Regions from separate parts of the Rhizobium sp. 01N447_2 genome, predicted to be linked through region 3. Evidence: predicted binding sites of a transcription regulator. Region 3 holds the regulator's gene; each other region holds the start of a gene.
What was found. Region 3 encodes PhoB, which activates phosphate uptake and scavenging genes when phosphate is short. Its sites were predicted from a motif close to TGTCATNNANCTGTCAT; they were not measured.

Region 1: the regulator PhoB is predicted to act here: its motif matches at 2,254-2,270, upstream of AC1ECN_RS05065 (BtaA family protein).
Region 2: the regulator PhoB is predicted to act here: its motif matches at 1,699-1,715, upstream of AC1ECN_RS07505 (DUF1868 domain-containing protein).

The regions. Positions count from the first base shown of each region.
Region 1 covers NZ_JBFTQY010000005.1:139,060-143,080, forward strand. The annotation lists gene AC1ECN_RS05055 (lytic transglycosylase domain-containing protein) at 1-643, shown strand, start outside; gene AC1ECN_RS05060 (serine hydrolase domain-containing protein) at 673-2,097, opposite strand; gene AC1ECN_RS05065 (BtaA family protein) at 2,315-3,559, shown strand; gene AC1ECN_RS05070 (class I SAM-dependent methyltransferase) at 3,556-4,021, shown strand, end outside.
Region 2 covers NZ_JBFTQY010000009.1:70,977-74,997, reverse strand. The annotation lists gene AC1ECN_RS07515 (polyprenyl synthetase family protein) at 1-734, opposite strand, end outside; gene mtgA (monofunctional biosynthetic peptidoglycan transglycosylase) at 870-1,607, shown strand; gene AC1ECN_RS07505 (DUF1868 domain-containing protein) at 1,766-2,488, shown strand; partial or broken gene AC1ECN_RS07500 (glutathione S-transferase family protein) at 2,502-3,149, shown strand; gene rpmF (50S ribosomal protein L32) at 3,305-3,490, shown strand; gene AC1ECN_RS07490 (hypothetical protein) at 3,636-4,021, shown strand, end outside.
Region 3 covers NZ_JBFTQY010000019.1:65,869-69,889, forward strand. The annotation lists gene pstB (phosphate ABC transporter ATP-binding protein PstB) at 1-635, shown strand, start outside; gene phoU (phosphate signaling complex protein PhoU) at 680-1,393, shown strand; gene phoB (phosphate regulon transcriptional regulator PhoB) at 1,526-2,209, shown strand; gene AC1ECN_RS16280 (GcrA family cell cycle regulator) at 2,792-3,325, opposite strand; gene AC1ECN_RS16285 (aspartate aminotransferase family protein) at 3,746-4,021, shown strand, end outside.

The sequences.
Region 1 (4,021 bases), on a different contig from region 3:
TCTTACCATGCAGCCGGCGGCCTATGCGCAGATCCCGCTGACGCCCGAGATGACGGCGATCCAGTCCGTCGTGCCGACGCCGCGTCCGGGAACGCCGGCACAGCCGACAACGCAGCTTGCCTTTGCCGCCACACCGCAAAACAGCGCGCTTGCAGCACTTGCCGCAGTCGACACCACGCCGCGCGCCAGCATGGACTACGGTTTCGACGAATCCGGGCCGATCGATCCGCCGACGGCGCCCCCGATGTTCAGCGACGACGACAAAGACGACGCGCCGACGGTCGAGAAGAGCTTTGTCACCAAGCTCATCGCCAAATATTCGAAGGTCTACGAAATTCCCGAGACGTTGCTTCACCGCATCGTCCATCGCGAGAGCCGCTATAATCCGAAGGCCTACAATAAGCGCGGCTATTTCGGCCTCATGCAGATCAAGTACAACACCGCCAAGTCCATGGGTTATGACGGTGCCCCGGGCGGCCTCTTTGATGCCGAGACCAACATCAAATATGCCGCGAAATATCTGCGCGGCGCCTGGCTCGTCTCCGACAGTAAGGAAGACGATGCCGTCCGCCTGTATGCGCGCGGCTATTATTACGACGCCAAGCGCAAGGGCATGACCGACATCGCCCAAGGTAATTATTGAAATCTGGAGATAACGGCTGAAGCCGCTGCCTATGGCTGCGGCTGTGTCTGTCGTTGCGATCCGGCCTGCTGTTGCGGCCCACGTGGTTGCGGCAATGCCGCCAGGATCGCCTTGAGCAGCACCTGCGGCTGATAGTCGAGCCGGCTCGGCGTCAGGCCAAGCCTGACGACGATCAGACTGGCGGAGGGGACGATCGCCATGCTCTGCCCGTCATGCCCCGTCAGCCAGAACGTATCCTCCGGCAACCCGAACGCGGCGCTTGAGCCGCCAGGAGCGAGCCAAGCCTGACCCTGCGTATACCGCCCGTTCGATGCTGCCGTCGGGGTGCGCATGGCGCCGACGAAACCCTCCGGTAACAGCCGCTGGCCGTTCCACACGCCATCCTGCAGCAGGAACTGCCCGAAGCGCGCCCAGTCATGCGCCGTCGCATAGAGATAGGAGCTTCCGGCAAAGGTGCCGCGCGCATCGAGTTCGAACACCGCGCTCGTCATGCCGAGCGGCGAAAACAACGCGTCGTGCGGATAAGAAAAGGCCGCCTGAGCATTGCCGACCCTGTCCATCCAGATGCGCGACAGCAGCACGGCCGTGCCGCTCGAATAGCGGAAGCGTTGGCCGGGTGCCGCCTCCATCGGTGCATTGGCCGGCAGCGATACCATGTCGGGATCGAGATAGAGCATGCGCGTCACATCGGCGACGTCGCCATAGTCCTCGTTGAAGGCGAGGCCGCTCTCCATGCCGAGCAGGTCGGAAACCTTGATTCTGGCGCGCGTATCGTTCTTCCACTGCGCCAACAGGTTATCATCGTCGAAAGAGATCTTGCCGCCGAGCATGAGCCGGCCGAGGACCGCCGCATTCACCGTCTTCGTCATCGACCAACCGATTAGCGGCGTCTTTGCAGAGAAGCCGGGGCCATAGGCCTCAGTGACGATGCGGCCATTGCGCACCACGACGATCGCCCGCATTGCTGGGCCGGCAACTCCGGCATCGGCCAGCAGCGCGGCGATCTTCCCGTCCGCCGGATTGTCGATGCCCTCGCCCTCCGGCCACAAGGCGTCATTCGCCTGCATCTTGGCCGGCGGATCGAAGGGCGCCGCATTCGCCGCCGCCTCGAAATTACCGTCCGGCACGCTCGTGCAGCCGAAAGCGCCGCGATAGAGCGCATAACTCGGCGCAAACAGCCCCATGAAGCGCGCCGTCACACGGTCGTTGTCGCGGTCGACGCTGACGCGCACCAGCCGCAGCAACGGATTTCCGGGCGCCTGGACATCGTCATGGAGCACGTCCTCAGCCCCCCGGCCGGCGATGAAGACGTTGGAGCAGACGATCTTGGCGGCATAACCGTCGCCGACGCGCAGCAATTCCGGCGGCCGGATGAAGAGCCAGCCGGCAGCAGCGATGACGACGAGAACGAGAAGGAGAGCGAGCGCCTTCAGGATACGCAGGACAAATCGCATGGCATTCCTCCTGCCGGGAGAGAAGCAGGAATCGCACGCGCCGGAAAGGGGCCGAAGCGAAGAACGGCCATCATCCCGATCACTTTCCCAGGAGAGCCACCCGGTCGCTCTCCCGAGGAGGTCGAAGTCTCCCAGGAACGGCGCCTCCACAGCCCGCGTCATCAAACTGTAGCAGAGGCGCGTTACACGCCCTGAACGCTAAAAAGGTGACAGACTCATGTCAGAATTTGCACCGGATGCCGGCTTCCGCAAGAACCGGAAACTCAAGGACGCCCTTCTCCGCCACAAGGCTTTTTCGAAGGATGGCTTTTCCGAGCGTCTCTTCGGCCTTCTCTTTTCCGGCCTCGTCTATCCGCAGATCTGGGAGGATCCGGATCTCGACATGCAGGCGATGGAGCTGAAGCCCAACCATCGCATCGTCACCATCGGTTCTGGCGGCTGCAACATGCTCGCCTATCTCTCCAAGGCGCCGGCCTCAATCGACGTCGTCGATCTCAACCCGCACCACATCGCCCTGAACCGCCTGAAGCTTGCCGCCTTCAAGCACCTTCCCGGCCATGCCGATCTCGTCCGCTTCCTGGCGATGCCGAACGAGAAGTCGAACAGCCGCACCTACGACCAGCATCTCGCCGCCCGCCTCGATGAGGCGACCCGCAGCTACTGGAACGGCCGCAAGTTCGGCCGCCGCCGTGTCACCGTCTTCGACCGCAACATCTACGAAACCGGTCTGCTCGGCCGCTTCATCGGCGCGGCCCATCTTCTTGCCCGCCTGCATGGTGTCAAGCTGCGCGAGATGACCAAGACCCGCTCAATCCGCGAGCAGCGCCAGTTCTTCGACGAGCAGATCGCGCCGCTCTTCGAAAAGCCGGTCGTGCGCTGGATCACCGGTCGCAAGAGCTCGCTCTTCGGCCTCGGCATTCCGCCGCAGCAATATGACGAACTTGCAAGCCTTGCCGCCGATCATTCGATCGCGCCGGTGTTGAAGCACCGCCTGGAAAAGCTCGCCTGTCATTTCCCGATGAGCGACAACTATTTCGCCTGGCAGGCCTTCGGCCGGCGCTACGGCACCGAAGCGGAAGGCCCGCTGCCGACCTATCTGAAGTCGGAGCACTATGAGGTGATCCGCGCCAATGTCGACCGCGTCAACGTCCACCACGCAAGCTTCACCGAGCTTCTGGCGCGCGAGCCGGCCGCCTCGCGCGACCGCTACATCCTGCTCGACGCGCAGGACTGGATGACCGACGAGCAACTGAACGACGTCTGGACGGAAATCACCCGCACGGCGCGCGAAGGCGCCCGCGTGATCTTCCGCACCGCCGCCGAAAAGAGCATCATCGAAGGCCGTCTGGCGCCTGTGATCCGCGACCAGTGGGATTACTTTGAGGAGAAGTCACGTGAGCTGACCGCGCTCGATCGCTCGGCAATCTATGGCGGCTTCCACATCTACGGGAAGAAGGCGTGAGCAAGGTCGGCACTGAGACGTCAGGAAAGAGCGATGAACATGCCAGCCTGATGGATGGCATGTATCGCTACCAGCGCCATATCTACGACCTGACCCGCAAATATTATCTTCTCGGCCGCGACAACACGATCCGCAATCTCGACGTGCCCGAAGGCGGCACTCTGCTTGAAGTCGGCTGCGGCACCGGGCGCAACATGGCCTTCGCCCACCGGCATTTCCCGACCGCCAAGCTGTTCGGCCTCGACATATCCCAGGAAATGCTGATTTCGGCGCGCAGAACCTTCGCCACCAAGGCGACGATCCCGGAATTCCGCGTCGCCGATGCCACGGCGTTCACACCGCGCGAATTCGGCGTCAGCGGCTTCGACCGCATCCTGATTTCCTATGCCCTGTCGATGATCCCGGACTGGGAGCGCGCCGTCGATGCATCGATCGCCGCACTCAATCCCGGCGGCCAGCTGC
Region 2 (4,021 bases), on a different contig from region 3:
TTGCCCATGGTCGCCGCATCCGAGGTCAGATCGAGAATGTCGTCGGCAAGCTGGAAGGCAAGGCCGATCTTTTCGCCGAAGGCGCGCAGCCGGCGGCGATCTTCCGGCAGGCTTGCCGAGATGACGGCGCCGGCTTCGCAGGCGAAGCGGATCAGCGCGCCCGTTTTCATCGCCTGCAGCCGGATGATGCCGGCCTCGTCAGGGACCTGCCTTTCCGCCGCGAGATCGAGCGCCTGGCCGCCGGCCATGCCGCCGAGACCGGCTGCGCGGGCAAGGGCCAGCACAAGCGATGCCTTGCTCGAATCGGGAAGGGTCGTTTCCGGCGCGGCGATGATGTCGAAGGCATAGGTCAGCAGGCTGTCACCCGCGAGGATTGCCGTCGCTTCGTCGAATTTTATGTGCACCGTCGGTTTACCGCGGCGCAGGTCGTCATCGTCCATGGCCGGCAAGTCGTCATGTACGAGAGAATAGCAGTGGACACATTCGAGTGCGGCGCCGACGCGAAGTGCCGCCTCAGCGTCGCCGCCGAGAAGGGCTGCACTTTCGACGACGAGAAACGGGCGCAGCCGCTTGCCGCCGTTCAACACGGCATAGTGCATGGCATCGCGCAGCGTCTCGGGCCTGGCGATTTCATCGGAAAGAGCATTTGGTGAAAGCAATGCGTCAAGCAGCGCCTCGATCTCGCGGGCGTTGTTCTTCAGCCTCGTCTCGAAAGTGTCCCGGTTCGCGTCCATGGGCGCTGTTTGGCATGAGCGCCCCCGGGCTTGCAACGGAATTGTCGATGGCGGCAGCAAGATTCGCCACGCACTCTGGCATAAGCTCTGCACAGGCGTTATGAGAACGACAGGAGCGAAATCGGACTGGGGACATTGGATATAGCGCCAGAGAGAGAGGACAGCGTCGACATGCCGGCTCGTCGGCGATGGTTCGAAGACCGGCGTGTGTTGAAACGCATTGTTCTCGCCGTGCTGATCGTGCTGATCCTTCCCTATGCGCTGATCTTTTTCTATCTGCTGCCCTTTATTCACCCCGTCTCGACGCTGATGCTGCGCGATCTCGTGCTGCTGCGTGGTTACGACAGGCAGTGGGTGTCGCTGGATAAAATCGCCCCGGTTGTGGTGCAGTCGGTGATGATGTCGGAGGACGGGCAGTATTGCTTTCACGGCGGCGTCGACTGGGCGGAAATGCGCATGCTGGTCGAGGATACGCTGAAAGGCCAGGCGACGCGCGGCGGCAGCACCATCCCGATGCAGACGGCGAAGAACCTCTTCCTCTGGAACAGCCGCTCGTTCGTGCGCAAGGCGCTGGAACTTCCGCTCGCGGTGACCACGGATTTCGTCCTGTCGAAACGGCGGCTGATGGAAATCTATCTCAACATCGCCGAATGGGGTCCCGGCATCTACGGTATCGAGGCGGCGGCCCAGCATCATTTCAAGGTACCGGCCTCGAAGCTGACGCGGCGCCAGGCATCGCTGCTTGCCGTCTCGCTGCCAAACCCGATCGACCGCAATGCCGGCAAGCCCGGACGAGGCCTTCGCCGGCTCGCCGGCGTGATCGAGAGACGCGCACAAGGTTCGGGCGATTACATCAAGTGCATCTATGACTGAGATCAGAACTTGTCGCTAGAACAGGATGATTTTAGGCCGGGTCCGCCTAAAATCTGAATCCTGTTCTAAATTATATAGTTAGAGCGGCAAGTGTCATCTGACATTCTTGGTTCTGCCATATGGGCGAATGCAGTCCAACCAGAGCCCCCGAGTCGCCCATGACCATCACGACATTTTCGCCCGAGCTTCTCTTTTGTTCGAAGAGGCACAATCCAACCCCGCCCGCCCATCTCGGCAGCCGTTATCGCAAGGTCGGCGGCTTTCTGCCGGAAGCCGGCAACACCATCGTTTGCCATCTCGAAAAGGGCTCGCAGACGCAGTCAGTACTGATCGAGGCGCGTGAGAAATATCTGGCGATGCCCGAGGCTCCGCAGTTCCTCTTCACGCCGATTTCAAGCATTCACATGACGCTTTTCGAAGGTGTCATCGAGACCAGGRGCCGCCAGGATTGCTGGCCGGGCGATCTCCCGCTCGATACGCCGATCGACGACATGACCGCGCTGATGGCGGCCAGGCTGGAAGGTTTCTCGATGTTCGACCCCTTCAAGGTCGCCATCGCCGAAGCGCGTCCGTCAGGCCTGCTCGTCGACGGGGCCACGGCGAACGACCGCAAGGTCATGCGCGCCTGGCGCAGCGCACTGGCCGATCTTCTCGGCTATCGCCAGCCGAACCATGAGGACTATAAGTTCCACATGACCTTCGCCTATGCGATCGAACGGCTGMAGGACGAAGCCTTGCCGCGCTGGCAGGCGATGCTCGATGACGTGGCCGACGATATCCGCCGCAAGGCCGCTGTTTTCGAGCTGACACCGCCGGCATTCTGCATGTTCGAGGATATGAACCATTTCCACGAATTGCTGATCTTCGATTTCGAAGCCTGAACGGGAGAGCCTGATGGACAAACCGACGCTTTACATCGCCAACAAGAACTATTCCTCCTGGTCGTTCCGGCCGTGGATGGCGCTGACGGCTGCCGGAATCGATTTCGAGGAGGTCTTGATCCCCTTCGACGATGCGGGTGGCAATCCCAATATCAAGGCGGTATCGCCGACCGGGCGGGTGCCGCTTCTCAAGCACGGCGCATTGAAGATCTGAGAATCGCTGGCGATCATCGAATATGTCGCCGAACTTTATCCGGACGCCGGCCTTCTGCCGAGGGATCGGGCCGAGCGGGCGCTCGCCCGCTCGGTTTCGATGGAAATGCTCTCGAGCTTTCGGGCGCTGTGCAGCGCCTGCCCGATGAATATCCGCCGGACGAAGGGCAAGATCGCGTTGCCGGATGGTGTCGACGCCGATATCAGCCGCATCGAGACGATCTGGCGCGACCTCCTGCAGCAATCCGGCGGACCGTTTCTCTTTGGCGCGTTCAGCGGGGCGGATGCGATGTTTGCGCCTGTCGTCAACCGGTTCGACATCTATGATCTCGTCAGCCGAAACGACATCCTGGCCTATATGGAGACCATGAAGGCGCATCCGGCCTGGCGGAAATGGGAAGAGGCGGCCCGCGCCGAGCCTTGGATCGTACCGGAGGACGAAGTCTGAGCCTGGAATCATCGGCTTCGCAAAAAATACGCATGGGGACTGGTCAAGGCCACCCCTTGCATGTATAAGCGCGCCAAATTCCGAAATCGCGACATGTCCGTTTCGGCCGCCAGTGTGGCCGTGGGAATGTTTTGCCCGCAAGTGGAGTAAGAGAAATGGCTGTACCGAAGAGAAAAACAAGCCCGTCCAAGCGCGGTATGCGCCGTTCGGCAGACGCCCTGAAGGCTCCGACCTACGTCGAAGACAAGAACTCCGGCGAACTGCGTCGCCCGCATCATATCGACCTGAAGACCGGTATGTATCGCGGCCGCCAGGTTCTGACGCCGAAGGAAAGCGCATAATTTCCCGATCCGGCTTGTCCGATCAAAGTTTTAAGGCCGGCGTCACGCCGGCCTTTTGCATTTCGACGATATAATATTTGCAATGACTTGCAGTCAGGCAACGGTTTGCGGCAGTATTCTTCCATGATGCGCTGGGAGATTGCAGATGATAGCCGCCATGCCCCTAATGATTATCCCGTTTATTCTTTACAATCTTGCGATGCTGGGCCTGATGGGCGATGGCGGCATTCCGGCACTGCAACATGATATCATCGTACTGTCGATGATCTCGGGCGCCATCTGGAGCATGGCGCTCGGCGATCTTTTCATCGTCATCGCACTTGTCGTGCTGTTTTTCGAAATCCTCAAAGCGACCAGAACCGGTCCCGGCAATCTCGTCAACCACATGCTGTCGATGCTGGTGTTCATCGCCTTCCTGGTTGAGTTTTTGCTCGTCCGGGATGCTGCGACGCAGGTGTTCTTCATTTTGATGACGATCGCTCTGATCGATGTCATCGGCGGTTTTGCCGTGTCGATCCGGAGCGCCGGGCG
Region 3 (4,021 bases):
GGAAGTCGACCTTCCTGCGGTGCCTCAACCGCATGAACGACACGATCGACGGCTGCCGCGTCACCGGCAAGATCACGCTTGATACCGACGATATCTATGATCCCGATATCGACGTCGTCGAGCTTCGCGCCCGGGTCGGCATGGTCTTCCAGAAGCCCAACCCGTTCCCGAAGACGATCTATGAAAACGTCTCCTACGGCCCGCGCATCCATGGCCTTGCCAAGTCGAAGGCCGACCTCGACCAGATCGTCGAGACCAGCCTGCAGCGCGCCGGCCTCTGGAACGAGGTCAAGGACCGCGTGCACGAGTCCGGCACCGGCCTGTCGGGCGGTCAGCAGCAGCGCCTCTGCATTGCGCGTGCCGTCGCCGTCAGCCCTGAAGTGATCCTGATGGACGAGCCCTGCTCGGCGCTCGACCCGATCGCCACCGCCAAGGTCGAGGAGTTGATCCACGAGCTGCGCGAGAACTACACGATCGTCATCGTCACCCACTCCATGCAGCAGGCCGCGCGCGTCTCGCAGCGCACCGCCATGTTCCACCTCGGCAATCTCGTCGAGGAGAACGACACCGACAAGATGTTCACCAATCCCGACGATCCGCGCACCCAGGACTACATCATGGGTCGCTTCGGCTGATTTTGGCGTCACCAAGCCTTTCCGTTATTCGAGGATAAAGCCCCATGGCATCGACACATATTTATTCTGCCTATGATGATGATCTGAAGTTCCTGTCCAGGCGGATTTCCGAAATGGGCGGCCTGGCCGAGCAGATGGTCGCCGAAGCCGTGCGGGCGCTGGTCAACGGCGATACCGCGCTGGCGCAGAAGGTCATCTCCGACGATGTGATCCTCGATCACGCCGAACGCGAAATCGGCGACAAGGCGATCGTCACCATCGCCCGCCGCCAGCCGATGGCCGCGGACCTGCGCGAAATCATGGGTTCGATCCGCATCGCCGCCGATCTCGAACGCGTCGGCGACCTTGGCAAGAACACCGCCAAGCGCGTCATCGCCGTCCAAAGCACCGGCGTTCCCCGCAAGCTCGCCCGCGGCCTCGAGCATCTGTCCGAGCTGGCGCTCGTCCAGCTCAAGGAAGTGCTCGATGTCTACACCAATCGTTCCGCCGACAAGGCGAATGCGATCCGCGAACGCGACAACGAGATCGACGCGATGTACACCTCGCTGTTCCGCGAGCTCCTGACCTACATGATGGAAGATCCGCGCAACATCACCAGCTGCACGCATCTTCTCTTCTGCGCCAAGAACATCGAGCGCATCGGCGACCACGCCACCAACATCGCCGAGACGATCTTTTACATGACGACAGGCGCGCAGCCGGAAGGCGACCGTCCGAAGGACGACAGCGCCAACACCGTCGGCGCGGTCACCGAATAACCGCCCACACCCGCCGCTTGCGTGCGCGCCCATCCGGGCGCGCAAGAGGTCGCAGCCAATTCTGATTTTGCGCAGGATGCATTGCTTAAATCACCCCCGGTTTAAGGATCATGCGCGAGGAGACCGACACGCATGATCCCGAGAGTTGCAGTTGTTGAAGACGAGGAAGCCCTCAGCGTGCTTCTTCGCTACAATCTCGAAGCGGAAGGCTTCGAGGTCGATACCATCCTTCGTGGCGACGAAGCCGAAATGCGACTTCAGGAGCGCACGCCCGATCTTCTCATCCTCGATTGGATGCTGCCTGGCGTCTCCGGCATCGAGCTCTGCCGGCGCCTGCGCATGCGGCCGGAAACCGAGCGCCTGCCGATCATCATGCTGACGGCGCGCGGCGAGGAGAGCGAGCGTGTCCGCGGATTGTCGACGGGCGCCGACGATTATGTCGTCAAGCCCTTCTCGACCCCCGAGCTCGTTGCCCGCGTCAAGGCGATGCTGCGCCGCGCCCGTCCCGAGGTGCTGTCGACGGTGCTGAAATGCGGTGACATCGAGCTCGACCGCGAGACCCATCGCGTCCATCGCAAGACCCGCGAAGTCCGCCTCGGCCCCACCGAATTCCGCCTGCTGGAATTCCTGATGTCGTCGCCAGGCCGGGTCTTCTCCCGCTCACAGCTTCTCGACGGCGTCTGGGGCCACGACATCTATGTCGACGAGCGCACCGTCGACGTCCATGTCGGCCGCCTGCGCAAGGCGCTGAATTTTTCCAACATGCAGGACGTCATCCGCACCGTCCGCGGCGCCGGTTATTCGATGGAAGCCTGAGGGCTTCCGTTCTGGTTGCTGACAAAGTCGCTCGTGCTAACGTCCTAACCTACCGGGGTCGAGCCACTCGTCTCGACCCGTCCTCCGGACCCCGTAGACGGGGCGAGGGGACGTGCTCTGCGAAAGGTTGGTGGGGACAGAGAGGGTTGCGGCACAATCTCTTCTCCCCTCGGGGAGAAGGTGCCGGCAGGCGGATGAGGGGGCCACACGGCACACTCTTTCCGTGATAACCTATCCCACATGCCGAACGGCTGCGCCCTGAACACGATCGAAACGACGCCAACGCGGTCGAAACCCGCATGGTGTTGTAAGAAAGACCGGCTTCCCTGGCCCCCCTCATCCGCCCTACGGGCACCTTCTCCCCGAGGGGAGAAGAGGGAATCGAGATGTTGCGGCATGTCACTTCGCCCCTTGAGAACCGAAGGAAAGGTCGAGACCCATGGCTCGACCCTGGTTGGTGGCGGCAGCCGGATGAGGGCAAGTCGGCGTTCTCAACGAACTGAACACCCAAGCGCTCCCATCCGCGCATAAAAAAACGGGCCACTCGGCCCGTTTTCTGCATTCTAACGATGGTCAGCCCGCTCAGCTGGCCCGCGCTGCCGCCCGGCGGCGTTCGTTCACCGGCTGGTAGGCAAGCTTCTGGTGATAGCTGCAATAGGGCGAATTGTCGGGGGATTCGCAGCCGCAGAAATGGAAGTCGTCCTTCAGCGGATCGCCGACCGGCCACTTGCAGGTGCGTTCGGTCAGTTCCGTCAGGCCGAGGCGGCGGGAAATCGGCACCACCACATTGCCTCTCGGCACGTATTCCATTTCCTCGATCGTTTCGATCTCGATCTCTTCCTTCAGCATCGTCGCGCCCTGCTGGCGGGTGACGGTGCGGGTGGTGATCCGAGAGGCGAAGTTCGGCGCGCGCGGCGCCGATGTATTGCGCTTCGGCGTTCGCGCCGCGGTGTTGGTGCCGCCGGCCTTGGCGCGGCCGGGAAGGCACAGCCGGTGCACTTTACCGATGACCGCGTTTCGGCTGACACCGCCAAGTTGTGCCGCGATCTGGCTCGCGCTCAGTCCTTCGGCCCAARGCTTCTTGAGTTTCTCGACCCGCTCGTCTGTCCAGTTCATGCCCTGTCTCCACCTTTTGCGTTGGTGATGGCAGAATCCCTCACCGTTGTCCCGGGAGCTCCGAAACAAGAAACGCTTGATCAATTTTGGTGACTAGTTCCGCCGCATGCAGTCTAGTAATTGATCTTTAACCTAGTGTGAGCCTGACTCCGTGACAAGAGTCGCATGAATCCGGATGAATCGAATTCGTAGTTTTCCCCAACTTGCTGTCCCTGCGTGGCATTTCTGCAATAATGCCTGTTGAAGACTGAAAATGCCGCTGTACACCTGTGCTGCATACGCTAAGGGCGCCGTTTTGTTGACATTGCAGCGCGAAAAGGAAATAGTGCCACTCGCCGCCGCAAGGCGGCATTTTTGATTTTTCGGGCCTGGTTTCCTTAGCCGGAGTCATTGCCCGGCAACTTTGATGGAGATCGCGCCATGGCTGAAGCCGCGCCGCTTTATGACACCTATTCTCGTGCCCCGCTGCGGTTCGAGCGAGGCGAGGGCGTATGGCTGATCACCGAAACTGGCGAGCGATATCTCGATTTCGGCGCCGGCGTCGCCGTCACGTCCGTCGGCCACAGCAATCCGCATGTGGTCGGCGCACTGAAGGAGCAGGCCGACAAGGTCTGGCACCTGTCGAACATCTACGAGATCCCCGGACAGGAGCGTCTGGCAAAACGCCTGACGGACGCCACCTTCGCCGACAAGGTG